4 regions of the Paenibacillus sp. J31P190 genome follow, and region 4 is predicted to be linked to each of the others. Evidence: riboswitches for the same ligand, from Rfam matches in the RefSeq annotation. Region 4 holds a riboswitch; each other region holds the start of a gene.
What was found. Region 4 has a riboswitch for cyclic di-GMP ahead of AC58U0_RS31535 (transglutaminase domain-containing protein). Riboswitches for the same ligand answer to the same signal wherever they lie in the genome.

Region 1 (3,159 bases), on a different contig from region 4:
ACTGCGTACCATTTTTTGTCTCATCATTCATCGTCCTCCCAAGTTTTATCATGTATGATTTTAATGCGTGAATCCCCTGTTAAATTTTCACTAGTATTCTTCGTGACCCCAGAAATATGCGCGTTTTGCCTTAAATCCAGCTATACAAAAAAAAAGAAAAGTACCCTTGATAGAAAGAAGCTTCTAATCAAGAGCACTTTTCATTGTAAACAATGTAAAGTGACATCCATTGGTATACATGTGGTTTCCTCTTAAGATAAATCAAAAGAGAACACCGCCCGACAAAACTATTCGGTTTGTTTAAGAATAATGTTCGTTATTGCCCATTGCGTCGGCGGATCATAGTCCCTTAATACCGCATCCATGGATAAGCCAAGTTCTTGCTCCAGCCTGTCCCGGATTCTCTTCTTGTATATAGAGGACATATAAAAATCGACTTCGTGTTTGAGCGTTGGCGCCTCGCCTTCCAATGCGGTTGAACGCGGAGAACGGCGATGCTTGGCATGAAAAGTAATAATGTTCTGATCAATGGAAACCTTCAGCAGTGTTGTGCCAAACCCGAACAACTCTTTGGAGATTTCGTTATAGAGGTGACACAGCTTCTTCTTGTATTCATTAGAATCTAGTTGTGGCATGGAATCACCTTCAAGATCAATTATCAATCCTTATGCATGTAAATCTAACTTAATAATACATAGGATTTCAGAATTAATCAAGAGAATCGTTCGTCTTTCTCACTGAAATCGGGCATAATTTACCTACATCACATCTAAATGATCCAATTTCCCGAATGTCTTACAAATTTTGCTTGATATTAGTGACGAATACACGTTAAAAAATCTCGGGCAGCATAAATCTAACTTGGTTAACACAATCAAGGGCTGCTTAAAGATCACCTTTAATACTAGTACTTTATTCCTACTAAAAAGAGTGCTATAATTTAACAAATGAATAGTAATTCTTCTGCTATACGATAAGAGCAAAGCTAATGAAAATTAGTGACGCAAAGCTAAAGGAGCTAAGGCGAAATACTTCGCTATGCTTGCCAGTTACCGAAGGAAGGGACATATCTACAACTCCCCTTATTCTTCTAATAAGGGGAGTTTTCCTTATGTAACGAATTATGGCAGCCATCTATTACAGTAAAAAGCTAGGTAGAAAGTCCCCCTGAAAGGTGATAATTAAAATGGCGAGACTAATGGTTGTAGATGATTCTATCTTTATGCGATTGATGATTAAGAACATCCTCTTAGAATTAGGGCATGAAATTGTAGCCGAAGCCTCGAATGGACTTGAGGCAATCTCTCTTTTTTTACAGCATTCACCTGACATGATTACGTTGGATATAACAATGCCCGAGATGGATGGAATTACTGCATTAAAGGAAATAAAAAGTTACAACAACGATTCAAAGATAATAATGGTATCGGCAATGGGGCAACAATCCTTTGTTATTGAAGCCATTACCCTTGGCGCAAGAGATTTTATTGTGAAGCCTTTTGATAAAGAGAGGGTAGCAGAAGCTGTAAAAAAGGTACTGAATACGTGAATGCCCACAGAGCTCTCCACCTAATGCCTCTCCAATCCACTTTTCAGACCCACGCATTAGAAAAAAACCTTAGCAAATCACAAAACTGAAACAGTTAGGCGGAATTTCCCATGCATTTACGATCTAAAGAAAGAGTAATCACATATTTTAGCCGTGATTATGTATTTCGATACGGATTCATTCTAACTCTACTAATGATGACGGTTTTACATGTATTTATTTTTCCAGAGTTTGATATATATGCTTTCTATCTTCTATCTGTTATATTCTTGGGCATCGGATTTTCGAAAAAACCGCTGGTCTTTCTAATCATTCTTTGTACTATGGTAGTTTTGTTGAGGTCCTATGTAGAATTCAAACAATTCCCTCCGATGGATTCTTTCATTTCTCTCTGGTGTGTGTATGTGATCATGACCCTTATTGCGGCAAGGATGGAAAATAATTATCAGAACAAGAGAAAAGTCACTTTTGACTTGATCTCAGCTCTAACGAAATCCTTAGATTCCAGAGATACATACACAGCGAGACATTCTGAGAAAGTAGCTAGTTATGCTTTAAAAATCGCTAAAGAGATGAAACTTTCAAGCGAGCAATGTGATGCCATTTATGTTGGCGGATTACTTCATGATATAGGTAAAATCGGTGTACCCGAATATATACTTTCAAATACAGGACGATTATCGGATGAGGATTTCAAAGTTATTCAAAAACACCCGGTCATCGGCTATGAAACAATTAAACATATAACTGAATTCAACAAAAACGGAATATTGGATATTGTTCTATATCATCATGAAAAATATGATGGAACAGGGTACCCACAAGGTTTAAAAGGCGAAGAAATCCCTTTATACGCTCGCATCATGGCTATTGCAGATTCTTATGATGCCATGACATCTACACGTGTTTATAGGGAACCTCTGAATAAAGAATTAGCTATTAACGAAATAAGCAAAAATAGAGGTTTACATTTCGATTCACATATAGCTGATCTCTTTATAGGGATATTAAATAGGGAAAAATAAGATTGGTGCAATCCTAAAAAATGGGCTGTTTCAATATGAAAACCAGAATTTGCTGAGGGGGAACGTCGATGTGCTATTTGGACGAAAACCCCCAGAAATCATGAGGAAGAGGAACGTCGATGCGTTATTTCGCTGTTTTTTGCCTCCGGATCATTCATTTTGATCAAATAACGCACTAACGTTCCGCTAAATAAAGTTCGGGTGACTTTCCTTTGGAGTCGAAGAAAACAAAAAAATGAGAAGGCATAACCTTGCCTTCTCATTTTTTTGTTTTCTGTGCTCCTAACTGAATTCATTTACATTTGAGACAGTATCTTTTATAAATTTAATCCAAATCTCTTTAATTCAACAAAAATACGTTCCAATCTCTTTCCTTTTTCCGTTAACGTATATTCAACACGAGGGGGAACTTCGGGAAACACTTTCCTTTCCAATACCCCGTGTTCCTCTAGTACCTTAAGACGGAGCGAGAGCGTTTTTGGACTAATGCCATCCATTGATTTCAACAAGTCGCTGAATCGCAGTGTACCTTCGATAAGAAGGTCCCGAATGATTAAAAAGGTCCATTTAGTCCCAATCACGTCA
Region 2 (3,159 bases), on a different contig from region 4:
AGAGTCTTTAAATGAATCTGCTAGTGTGCCTACTGGCAATTGAACCTGAGATATCGGATCCGATCCTTCGATTTCTAGGCTTACTGTTTGTGCACCCTTGTCCTTGTCTTTGAGAAGACCCAAGGCTTTTCCTAATTTGTCGGCATCAAGAACGACTTTCGTTACCTGTTTGCCTTCTGAATTGGTATCTTTAGTTACGGTCGCTGCTCCTTTATCAAGCTTTACGCCATCTTTACCATCTGTTATCCCCGTACCCGGTGCAGGAGTTATAGGTCCTGTATTTCCCCCGACTGGAGATGTATCGTTTCCACCTTCACTGTTATCTCCAGGATCAGGACCAGAATCCCCGTTGTCTGGAATCGTTATTGGATCAGAACAGTTATCCATTGTGCCGTATGGCGATCCAGTACCATGATAACTCGGGGTACCCCCTGGAGTTCCGTTTCCAAGATTGATCGGGTAAAAATTCATAACACTACTACCAAGAAATAGATCGCCATTTCTTAGATATAACTTAGCCAGATAGTTCCCACTAGCCGGTAGCAGAAATTCATTGCCTCCACTTGTGTTCGAAAGATTAAGCTCATAGTTGTGGTTCTTAATCAGATTACTTGTAGTTTCAAAATAAAAGTAATAGTTACCTACGTATTTCAAACTACCTATACTCACAGATTCGTTGGTCGTAGTATCTTTTAATGCAAGATCAGAGATTGTGAATTGTGACTTATCGATTTGCGTGACAATGTTACTATTCCAAACACTATTATCATAAGGCATATATAATTCGACTCTGTTATCCCCATCTAATAGAGGAGTAAAAGATACTAATTTAGCTCCGCTCGGCATGTAGGATCCAGCAGGAATTTCTGAGAAGTATTGGTGCCCCGGCGATCTGTAAGCTCCGCTTGTAAAACGGTCTGGGCTATAATAGGAAACCGTTGAATCGCTCCAAACACTTTTACTAAGCTCTGTAGTTTGGTTACATACATTCATAACGATTTGGCTAGGCGCTTTATTAGGATTTAAGTTCAAATCATACTTAACCACTTTCAACAAAACATTGTTATCGTCATAGGTGGTATCTACAACAGTTCCGTATGTACTATAGGTTACATTAGTAACTCCTTGAGGGCTAGTAACTTGAATCGAGACCTTATTAGGATCATGAATATACACCTGACCGCTTAATTTCCCTGTAGTCGGGTTGTAAGTAAACCAGATGGTTTGTGCAGCATAGGATATAAGCGGCATAAACAGGGTAGCAACCATAACAACAGCAATTGACAAGCTTAACTTTCGTAATGACATGAATCTTAACAAAACAGCATCTACTCCTTTTTCTGTAAGTAATTTATCTATCAAAAAATAACCAAGCTCCAATGAGCGACCCGGCTATCATCCCATGAGGTATAACTCATGGCTTAGACCCGTGGCTTTGCGTCTCCATTTTTCAATGGGTTTGCCTTTGTTCGTTTATTGCTTGGTTATTAGATAATTTGGAGCTTAAAATTTCTTCTTCAAACGCACTCTTCCTAAATGATGTAAATCAAGCACTTCCTTCCTTTCTTTTTAGACAATAAAAAACCAAGCCCCTAAAGGTAACCCGGCTATCGTCCCATGAGGCATGACTCATGGCTTAGACCCGTGGCTTTGCGTCTCTATCTTTCGATAAATTTGCCTTTGTTCATTAATGCTTGGTTATTGGGTATATTCGCTCATTATTACTAGTCGTATAGAACCAACTATTTTCCATACTATTCCATAAAACATCAAATTTCAACACATTTCTACAAAAAAGAGGAAATCCATTTGCAAAGTGTGTAATTTCACACAAAATAGGGGGGGGCAATTTGACTAGCCGCCGCTCATAATCTCTGAGCGGTTATTTGTGTTGTTAGCGATACTGCGGCAGACAAAAAGAAAACCTTGCGAGGGTTAGTCGCAAGGCGATTCGGACGAATCATTTAGAAAACGTATTTTTGATTGGTGGGGTAGAGTCCCAGCTTATCAATTTAATATGGTACTTATTAAGTAATTCATCTGCACGGATTAATCTATTACTAGTAAATCTACCATTCCGTTCAATAATTAAAGCATCGGGAAAACCATGCCGATACTCCTCGCTATTTTCCAAATCACCCATATAATAGTTTGGGCTACCTGGAGAATAGTATATTTCTTGTGTTTGATTGACCTCTAGCAATGTTATTCTCTCATTCCCGCTAGCCAATCGTTTCTTCCACTTGCGATATTTCCCACGCCCTTCATCTGCACCAAAACCATCAAATTCACATATTAACGTATCTTGAATAACCTTTCGCTCTCCGTTAATTTCATATTCCAAACGATATGGAAACTCTCCGTATGTGATTTCAGGGCGTTGAGGGTTTGGTTCTGAATGAATTCCTATGAATATGAGAATCCAAGGAAAAGCAAAATACGCCACAGATACAAATGCCACAAATAATGGAATGCCTAGCAATAAAAATATTTTTACTTTCATTTACGAGCATCCTCCAACAAAGCACTTATTACTGAATCCATCGAGTGATTAGCTATTGCCACTATAAGCCGTTGTCCCAGTTGGTACTTCACCAAAAAGTCCGTTTAAAACTTCACCCGTAACAACATAATTCGTTACACTGGCGGTATAGTCCAGGTCACTTAAACCATATTCACTTAAATCTGGTTTTGCTGGATTAAATGTAATAGCATTTTTATTGTTGGCAACTGCATTTGCAACCGCCTCAGCTCCCCCTTTTGAATGCCCTACCATCGTTATTTCAGCATTCATATTGTTAGCCACAAAATACTCGGAATTTGAAATCGAGTCTTTCATGTCATTTGAATAACCAAATGGTTGTTGAAGATTATTGCCCCAATCCCCCCTTGTGCTAGTGCCTTTGTTAACTAGTGAGTATTCCGTCGTTCCATCTGCTTTGACACTTGAATATACACCTATTTTTAATCCCTCGTCATTTGTCAGAATGTCAATTATTGTCAGTCTATCAGCAACTGTTGTTTTATTTAGAACGTCGTCTTCTGTAGCACCATAAATGTTTTGTGCCATTACAGCGGCTTCCATCACAGTAGGAATATGTCCACTCGGATCAATATACCTCAGAGGATTGTTCCACACATAAGCATACCCATTCTGAC
Region 3 (3,159 bases), on a different contig from region 4:
TATAAGCATGAGTGTATCATTTTGAAACCCAAGATAAAAGCGATACACCAGCAAAATAACATAATTCGTTATGTCATACAAGTTGACATGACCTTTTTGTAAGTCCCTACAATATAGGTTCCAAGCCCCAATTATTTATTATACTACCACTGGTTAATAAAATCTAGATTACCCTTTGTTAATTTTATCGTTCATAAGTCTCATGAATTGTTCGGGTCCTAACGGGCTGCTGAACAGCATTCCTTGCACTTCCGTACACTGCAAAAGTCTCAAGTGCTCCAGCTGTTCTTCTGTTTCGACACCCTTTGCAATTAAATTTAGACCTAGACGGTGAGCCATGCGAATTATGGCAGCAGCCAACAGCTGATTCTCATCGTCGTCTACTAAATCCCGAATCAATGTGCTATCCAATTTTACGCTATCGAGCGGCATACCTTCGAGCCCACTTCGTGTAAATAGACCTGTACACAAGTCATCCATCACGATACGCACTCCGAATTTCTTCAGGATAATCAATTTCTCGCTAGCCTCTTGTACATTGGAAGATGTGATACTTTCCGTAAGGTCTAGCTCCACCAACATCGGATCGATACCTGTTTCTTTCAAAACAACGGCAATTTCTTCAATAAAATGCTCATCTTTAAACTGCGAAGCCGTTACTGCTAGAGTCATTCTCAGCGGTGTGTAGCCCTCGTCCTGCCAGATTCTCATCTGTCTGCACGCCGTTCGTACAGCCCATTTTCCGATAGGTATCATGAAACCCATTTCCTCGGCCGCTTTCTTCCAATCCATACTAGTTGCGAGGAGGTTGTCTCCCTTACTCCAATGAATGATCGCTTCCATTCCGATTAATTTCCGGTTTGTTATTTCATATTGAGGCTGATATAGGATTTCAAACTGATTGTTGTCTATGGCCAATCGGAGCTCTTTCTCCATGTGAGCTTTGCTCTTCACCATGGCATCGATGTCAGAGGCATAGAATTGGAACTGGTTATGCCCCCGATTCTTGGCCGCGTACATCGCTTCATCTGCATACGCCATGAGCTGATCAGGCAGCTTACCGTCTAACGGATACAACGCTATCCCTATACTAGCAGTTATGGTTACTGGCATTCCATCTAGGATAAAAGGCTCTTCCAGAGCCATTTGAATTCGGGAAGCTACAACTCTTGCATCTTCAGGCTTTGCAAAAGATTCTAGTAATATAGTAAACTCGTCGCCACCTTGGCGGTACACCGTATCCGATCCACGCAGGCAGCCCAGCAACCGTTCTGCTGCAAGGCGAATTAAACGGTCACCGTAGGCATGACCTAATGAATCGTTGACATCCTTGAATCTGTCCATGTCCAAGAACATAACAGCCGCCAGTTGTTCATTACGCTGCGCATGCAGGAGCGCCCGCTCCAACCGGTCATTAAACAATCGGCGATTGGGTAATCCCGTTAAAGTATCATGATAGGCCAGAAAGGCTAATTGTTTACTCTTTTCTTCCTGCTCTCTACTAGTAAGAAGCAGTTGCCCTACACTCTTCGCAAAAAATAGACAGATTAGTGTTTGAACAAGCACACTAATGTAAACGTAAGGCGAAAAGGAGAAAGAAGAAGCAGCAAGTAGATTAATGGTCAACAAAAAGAAGCCCAGTACGCCCAAATAGACCAACGTTTGCGCTTTCATATGCTGTATCCACTTAGAAAGTATGCCTCTCATTCTTGAACCTCCTTATTTGATAAAAAAAAGGCTATTCCGAATCGGAATAGCCGTAGGTGTACCTGTCTAGGTAAACTGCAACCTGTCGGCAGCCCAGCCATCATTGTTGCGAGGGCAACCTTAGATCTGCAGCTTTGCGTCCTTACCTTTCGATAAGTTTGCCTTTTACGATATTAAGGGAATAAATGGGACTAATTAACTATATCATATTCATTCCACATTTGGCTATTTTTCCTCAAATAAGCAAGTTAAATAGCTTGGGGTCCTTATTTATTTCTATATAGCCATAATCCTTCTGAGATAGGCGCTCAATAAGACCTTCATAATCATCTTTATTTTTGAGCTCAATGCCGACCAGTGCTGGAGCATCGTCCCTATTATTTTTTTTCGTATACTCAAATCTTGTAATATCGTCTGTGGGTCCTAAGACTTCTTCCAGAAATTCGCGCAAGGCCCCAGCACGCTGCGGGAAATTAAGGATAAAGTAGTGCTTCAAGCCTTCATACACGAGCGATCTTTCTTTAATCTGCTGCATACGGTCAATGTCATTGTTGCCGCCGCTGATGATACAAACCACATTCTTACCGCGAATCTGTTCCCGATAGGCATCGAGTGCTGCAACCGGGAGTGCGCCAGCCGGCTCAATAACAATCGCGTTATTGTTGTAAAGCTCCAGAATGGTTGTACATTCCTTGCCGGAAGGAACAATTACGATATCCTCCAGCTTATCTTTACAAATCTCAAAGGTAAGCTCGCCCACCCTTTTCACAGCTGCACCGTCTACAAACTTCTCGATCGTGGATAAAGTCACGACCTTCCCCTGCTTGAGCGCTTCCGTCATGCTTGCCGCGCCCTCCGGCTCAACACCGATGATGCGCGTTCGAGGAGAAACACTATCCACATAAGTCGCAACTCCCGCTGCCAAGCCGCCTCCGCCAATCGTCGCGAAGATAAAGTCAGGAGATTCGGGCATTTGATTCATAATCTCGAGGCCAACTGTGCCTTGCCCAGCAATTGTACGGACATCATCAAAAGGGTGTATGAACACTTTATTCTCTTGAGCACAATACGCTTTGGCATGGTTAGAGGAGTCATCGAATGAATCACCCGTGAGAATAACTTCAACAAAAGATCCGCCAAATAACTTAACTTGGGAAATCTTTTGTCTAGGCGTTGTCGTCGGCATGAAGATTTTGCCTTCAATACCGAGCTGCTTACAGGAATAAGCCACACCTTGCGCATGATTGCCAGCGCTCGCACACACGACACCCGCTTCTCGTTCCTCCGGTGTTAAGCTTTGAATCACATTATACGCTCCACGAATTTTGAAAGAACGGACAATTTGCATATCTTCACGTTTAAGATAAACGTTGCATTCATACAAGTTAGAGAGCAGCTCATTGCGTTGCAACGGCGAAGGTTCGATCACCCTGCTGAGCACATGATTGGCCC
Region 4 (3,159 bases):
TTAGCATTAAGAAGTATGGAGAAACTGCTAGACAATCATAAAGATATTGAGGTTGTTGCCGCTCTAGTGGATCCCAGAGAAGCATTGATCATGGCCCAGCAAGAGCAAGTGAATGCTATTTTCCTGGACTTAGAAATGCCAGAGATTGGTGGCATGGAGCTAGCTGAACAGTTATATACACTGCTGCCTGACGTGCGGATCGTATTTGTGACCGCGTTTCACCAGTATGCCGTGGAGGCCTTTGAACTGAATGCGCTGGACTATCTGCTAAAACCTGTATTTGCTGGCCGTTTGAACAAAACGCTAGACAGACTCCGCAAAGCAGCTGTCCCAAGGCATCCCCATAAGATAATAATGAATGCTGTGCAGATCTGCTGCTTCCAATCCCTTCACTGGATCAATGGAGAGGAAGGAATACGTTCCTTCTCATGGCGGACAAGCAAGACACAAGAATTGTTTACATTCCTGCTTCATCAACGTCGAGGACCGGTCGTTCGCAAGGATTTTCTCATGGAACTGCTATGGCCTGACCTGGACCCGAACCGCGCTGCTGTGCTGCTTCATACGACCGTATATCAAATTCGAAAGATGCTTAAAGATCAAGGACTAACTATTCAAGTAGTCTACGAAAAAGAAGGTTACCGTTTAGAGCTCGACAATATTCTTGTGGATGTTGATGGATGGGAACGAGAGCTTCAACAAGCGCCTGAGATGAATTTGTCTACTGTGGGTACCTACACGAATTTGCTTGCTATTTACAAAGGAGACTATTTGGCTGAATCGGAGTTTCAATGGGCGGAAGCCGAGCGTGAACGCTTGCGACTTATTAGGTGGCAGTATCTTCAACGATTTGCAAATTTCTGCCTGGAGCAAGGGCTTTTAACGGAAGCAGGGGACTTGTTTCAGCAGATGAAAGATCATTCCCCACTCATTGAAGATGGCTATTTTGGGCTCATGCGAGTGTATCTTAAGCTTAGCAATTTCGCTGAAATTAAACAGCAGTATGAGATACTGCGGAATCGTCTTGAGGAGGAGCTTGCTATATCTCCGAGCTCGTCTATCACACAATGGTTTAACGAAACTTTCCGGCTATTAACCAATAATATAAATTGACTTTAATAGTAGATATGATATGATACCCGTATATATTCTAGTAACTTTTTGAAAAAGGCAAACCTGTCGAAAGGCAGGGACGCAAAGCCACGAGTCTAAAGCATTTTGCTATGATCGTCGGGCCGCCAGGAGGTAGCATAAGCATTCTATCCTCTTTTGGCTCCATTACAAAGGAGGTTTTTTTGTGTATTCAAAATTTAAAATGGCTATCGCCCTGTTGACCATGGTCCTGTTTCTTGTAACAACAAATGTAAATGTTGAAACGGCATATGCTAGTTCCTCTAATCTACAAGCTGGTAATTTGACAGAGTTAGAAGAAAAGCTCCAAAGTGAGCTCGCCAAAAAGCCGGAATCCATTATCATTACCTATACATCCAGGGAGTCGAAAGACTCGGCTAGTTACATTCAAGGTATTAAGAATGCTATATCTCATGCGCAATCAAGTTTAGAAGAGGAATTGTTTTGGAACATGAAGAGCCTTTCATACAAAATGAAGGGGAGTATTGGCAACATCACGATTACATTAAAGCCCGAATACCTTACGACCATTGAACAGGATAATTTCGTAAATAAGGAAATCGATCGTATTCTGGGTGAAATCCTGACAACCGGGATGACCGCATTTGAAAAGGAAGCGGCGATTCACGATTATGTGGTTTCGCATACCTCTTATGAGGATTTAGATGAAATCGGACATACAGCCTATTCGGCACTGTACAACAAAAAGGCCGTATGCCAAGGCTACGCTATCTTAACGAATTTGCTTCTCAAAAAAGCAGGCATTGACAGTAAACTAGTAGTAGGGTATTTAAATGACGATCCTGTACAGTCACACATGTGGAATGTAGTGAACATTGAGGATAACTGGTATATGCTGGATACCGTTTTTGATGATCCTACGCCCGATAAACCAGGGGTTCAGTCAACGGACTACTTCAATATAACAAATGAATCTCTCCTAGGCTTGGGTCATACATGGGTGGAAAGTGACTATCCAGTCGCAGATAAGCTTTATATAAAATAAGTAAAAGGGACCTGTCCAGGGTCCCTATTTTTTCATGGCATGGATAACTAAACGGGTGTCATCTGTTTCATTACTGCATGTCACCAGTGTGAGAATTTCATCTTCTTTTCGCGGAATGACAGTAGTCTGATACAATGATTTTTTACGATATTGGTCTAAAGCTTGAAGAAATGCTTGATCGTTGTCATAGGAGAGATCGACCGTATCTTTACTGGCATCAATGGTGTAAACCGAAAAGATTTCCCAGGCTGTTTTCCTTTCGGGTGTTTCTAAAAGAATGTCGCGGTGTTCCAAATAAAAATCTTTGTTTTTATAATTTTGAAGGCTTCCAAACATAGAACCATCTAACATATTATGCCCATAAATGATTGTATTTCGCTGTTGTTGGCTGATGTCTACACGGTAGTCCATAAATATACTGCCGTAAATTGATTTTTTGCCTGCTGCGTCTGTATTTAAATAGTAATCATTGTCCTTATGTTGTACGACCGGATAATCGACACTAGTGCCTTCAATGTGAAGCCAGCTAACGACTTCTTTGTTGATGGCAAGCAAACTACTCCAATTTATGCTATCGGGAGGAGCGCTAGCTGCGGGGCTAATGTCTTCTTTCATTTGGTCATATCCAGGATCGGAATTGATTGGCTGAGACAGATAAGTGGTATTGGTTTGGTGAAAGCTTGCAAGTTGACTTTTTAGCCGCTGGGCTTGCTTGCTTTCAACATGCTGCGTATAGAGATCTATGGCTAAAAGGGTAATTCCCCCTACGATGAATAATGAGGCTGCCCAATAGATAATTCGGTATTTTTTTGGCGTGACTGAAAATCTTGTCATCCTTATTTCCCTCCTTCCTACGACTATAGTAGCATGATTGTACATTGATAAAGAAGCAGGGGCAGCATGGCGCCGCCCCTGTTCGTATTACTTGTATTTACGCTGCAGCCAACGTGTTGCTCCGAGTGCGCCTAGTCCAGCAAGAACCATTGCTAGCCCAGTTAGATAGTAATTACTGTGAGCATCTT

Region 1: another riboswitch for cyclic di-GMP. It lies ahead of AC58U0_RS11225 (response regulator); the one in region 4 lies ahead of AC58U0_RS31535 (transglutaminase domain-containing protein).
Region 2: another riboswitch for cyclic di-GMP. It lies ahead of AC58U0_RS27750 (S-layer homology domain-containing protein); the one in region 4 lies ahead of AC58U0_RS31535 (transglutaminase domain-containing protein).
Region 3: another riboswitch for cyclic di-GMP. It lies ahead of AC58U0_RS28780 (putative bifunctional diguanylate cyclase/phosphodiesterase); the one in region 4 lies ahead of AC58U0_RS31535 (transglutaminase domain-containing protein).

Annotation. Positions count from the first base shown of each region.
Region 1 covers NZ_JCAUAS010000004.1:361,729-364,887, reverse strand. The annotation lists gene AC58U0_RS11235 (ABC transporter substrate-binding protein) at 1-27, opposite strand, end outside; gene AC58U0_RS11230 (hypothetical protein) at 288-635, opposite strand; cyclic di-GMP riboswitch class I at 969-1,057, shown strand; gene AC58U0_RS11225 (response regulator) at 1,187-1,549, shown strand; gene AC58U0_RS11220 (HD-GYP domain-containing protein) at 1,660-2,574, shown strand; gene AC58U0_RS11215 (winged helix-turn-helix transcriptional regulator) at 2,892-3,159, opposite strand, start outside.
Region 2 covers NZ_JCAUAS010000020.1:104,794-107,952, forward strand. The annotation lists gene AC58U0_RS27750 (S-layer homology domain-containing protein) at 1-1,362, opposite strand, end outside; cyclic di-GMP riboswitch class I at 1,380-1,474, opposite strand; cyclic di-GMP riboswitch class I at 1,595-1,689, opposite strand; gene AC58U0_RS27755 (hypothetical protein) at 1,961-2,503, opposite strand; gene AC58U0_RS27760 (Tle-like phospholipase domain-containing protein) at 2,552-3,070, opposite strand.
Region 3 covers NZ_JCAUAS010000022.1:44,123-47,281, forward strand. The annotation lists gene AC58U0_RS28780 (putative bifunctional diguanylate cyclase/phosphodiesterase) at 169-1,707, opposite strand; cyclic di-GMP riboswitch class I at 1,792-1,880, opposite strand; gene ilvA (threonine ammonia-lyase IlvA) at 1,943-3,159, opposite strand, start outside.
Region 4 covers NZ_JCAUAS010000028.1:33,089-36,247, reverse strand. The annotation lists gene AC58U0_RS31540 (response regulator) at 1-1,113, shown strand, start outside; cyclic di-GMP riboswitch class I at 1,160-1,243, shown strand; gene AC58U0_RS31535 (transglutaminase domain-containing protein) at 1,298-2,137, shown strand; gene srtB (class B sortase) at 2,162-2,971, opposite strand; gene AC58U0_RS31525 (SdrD B-like domain-containing protein) at 3,059-3,159, opposite strand, start outside.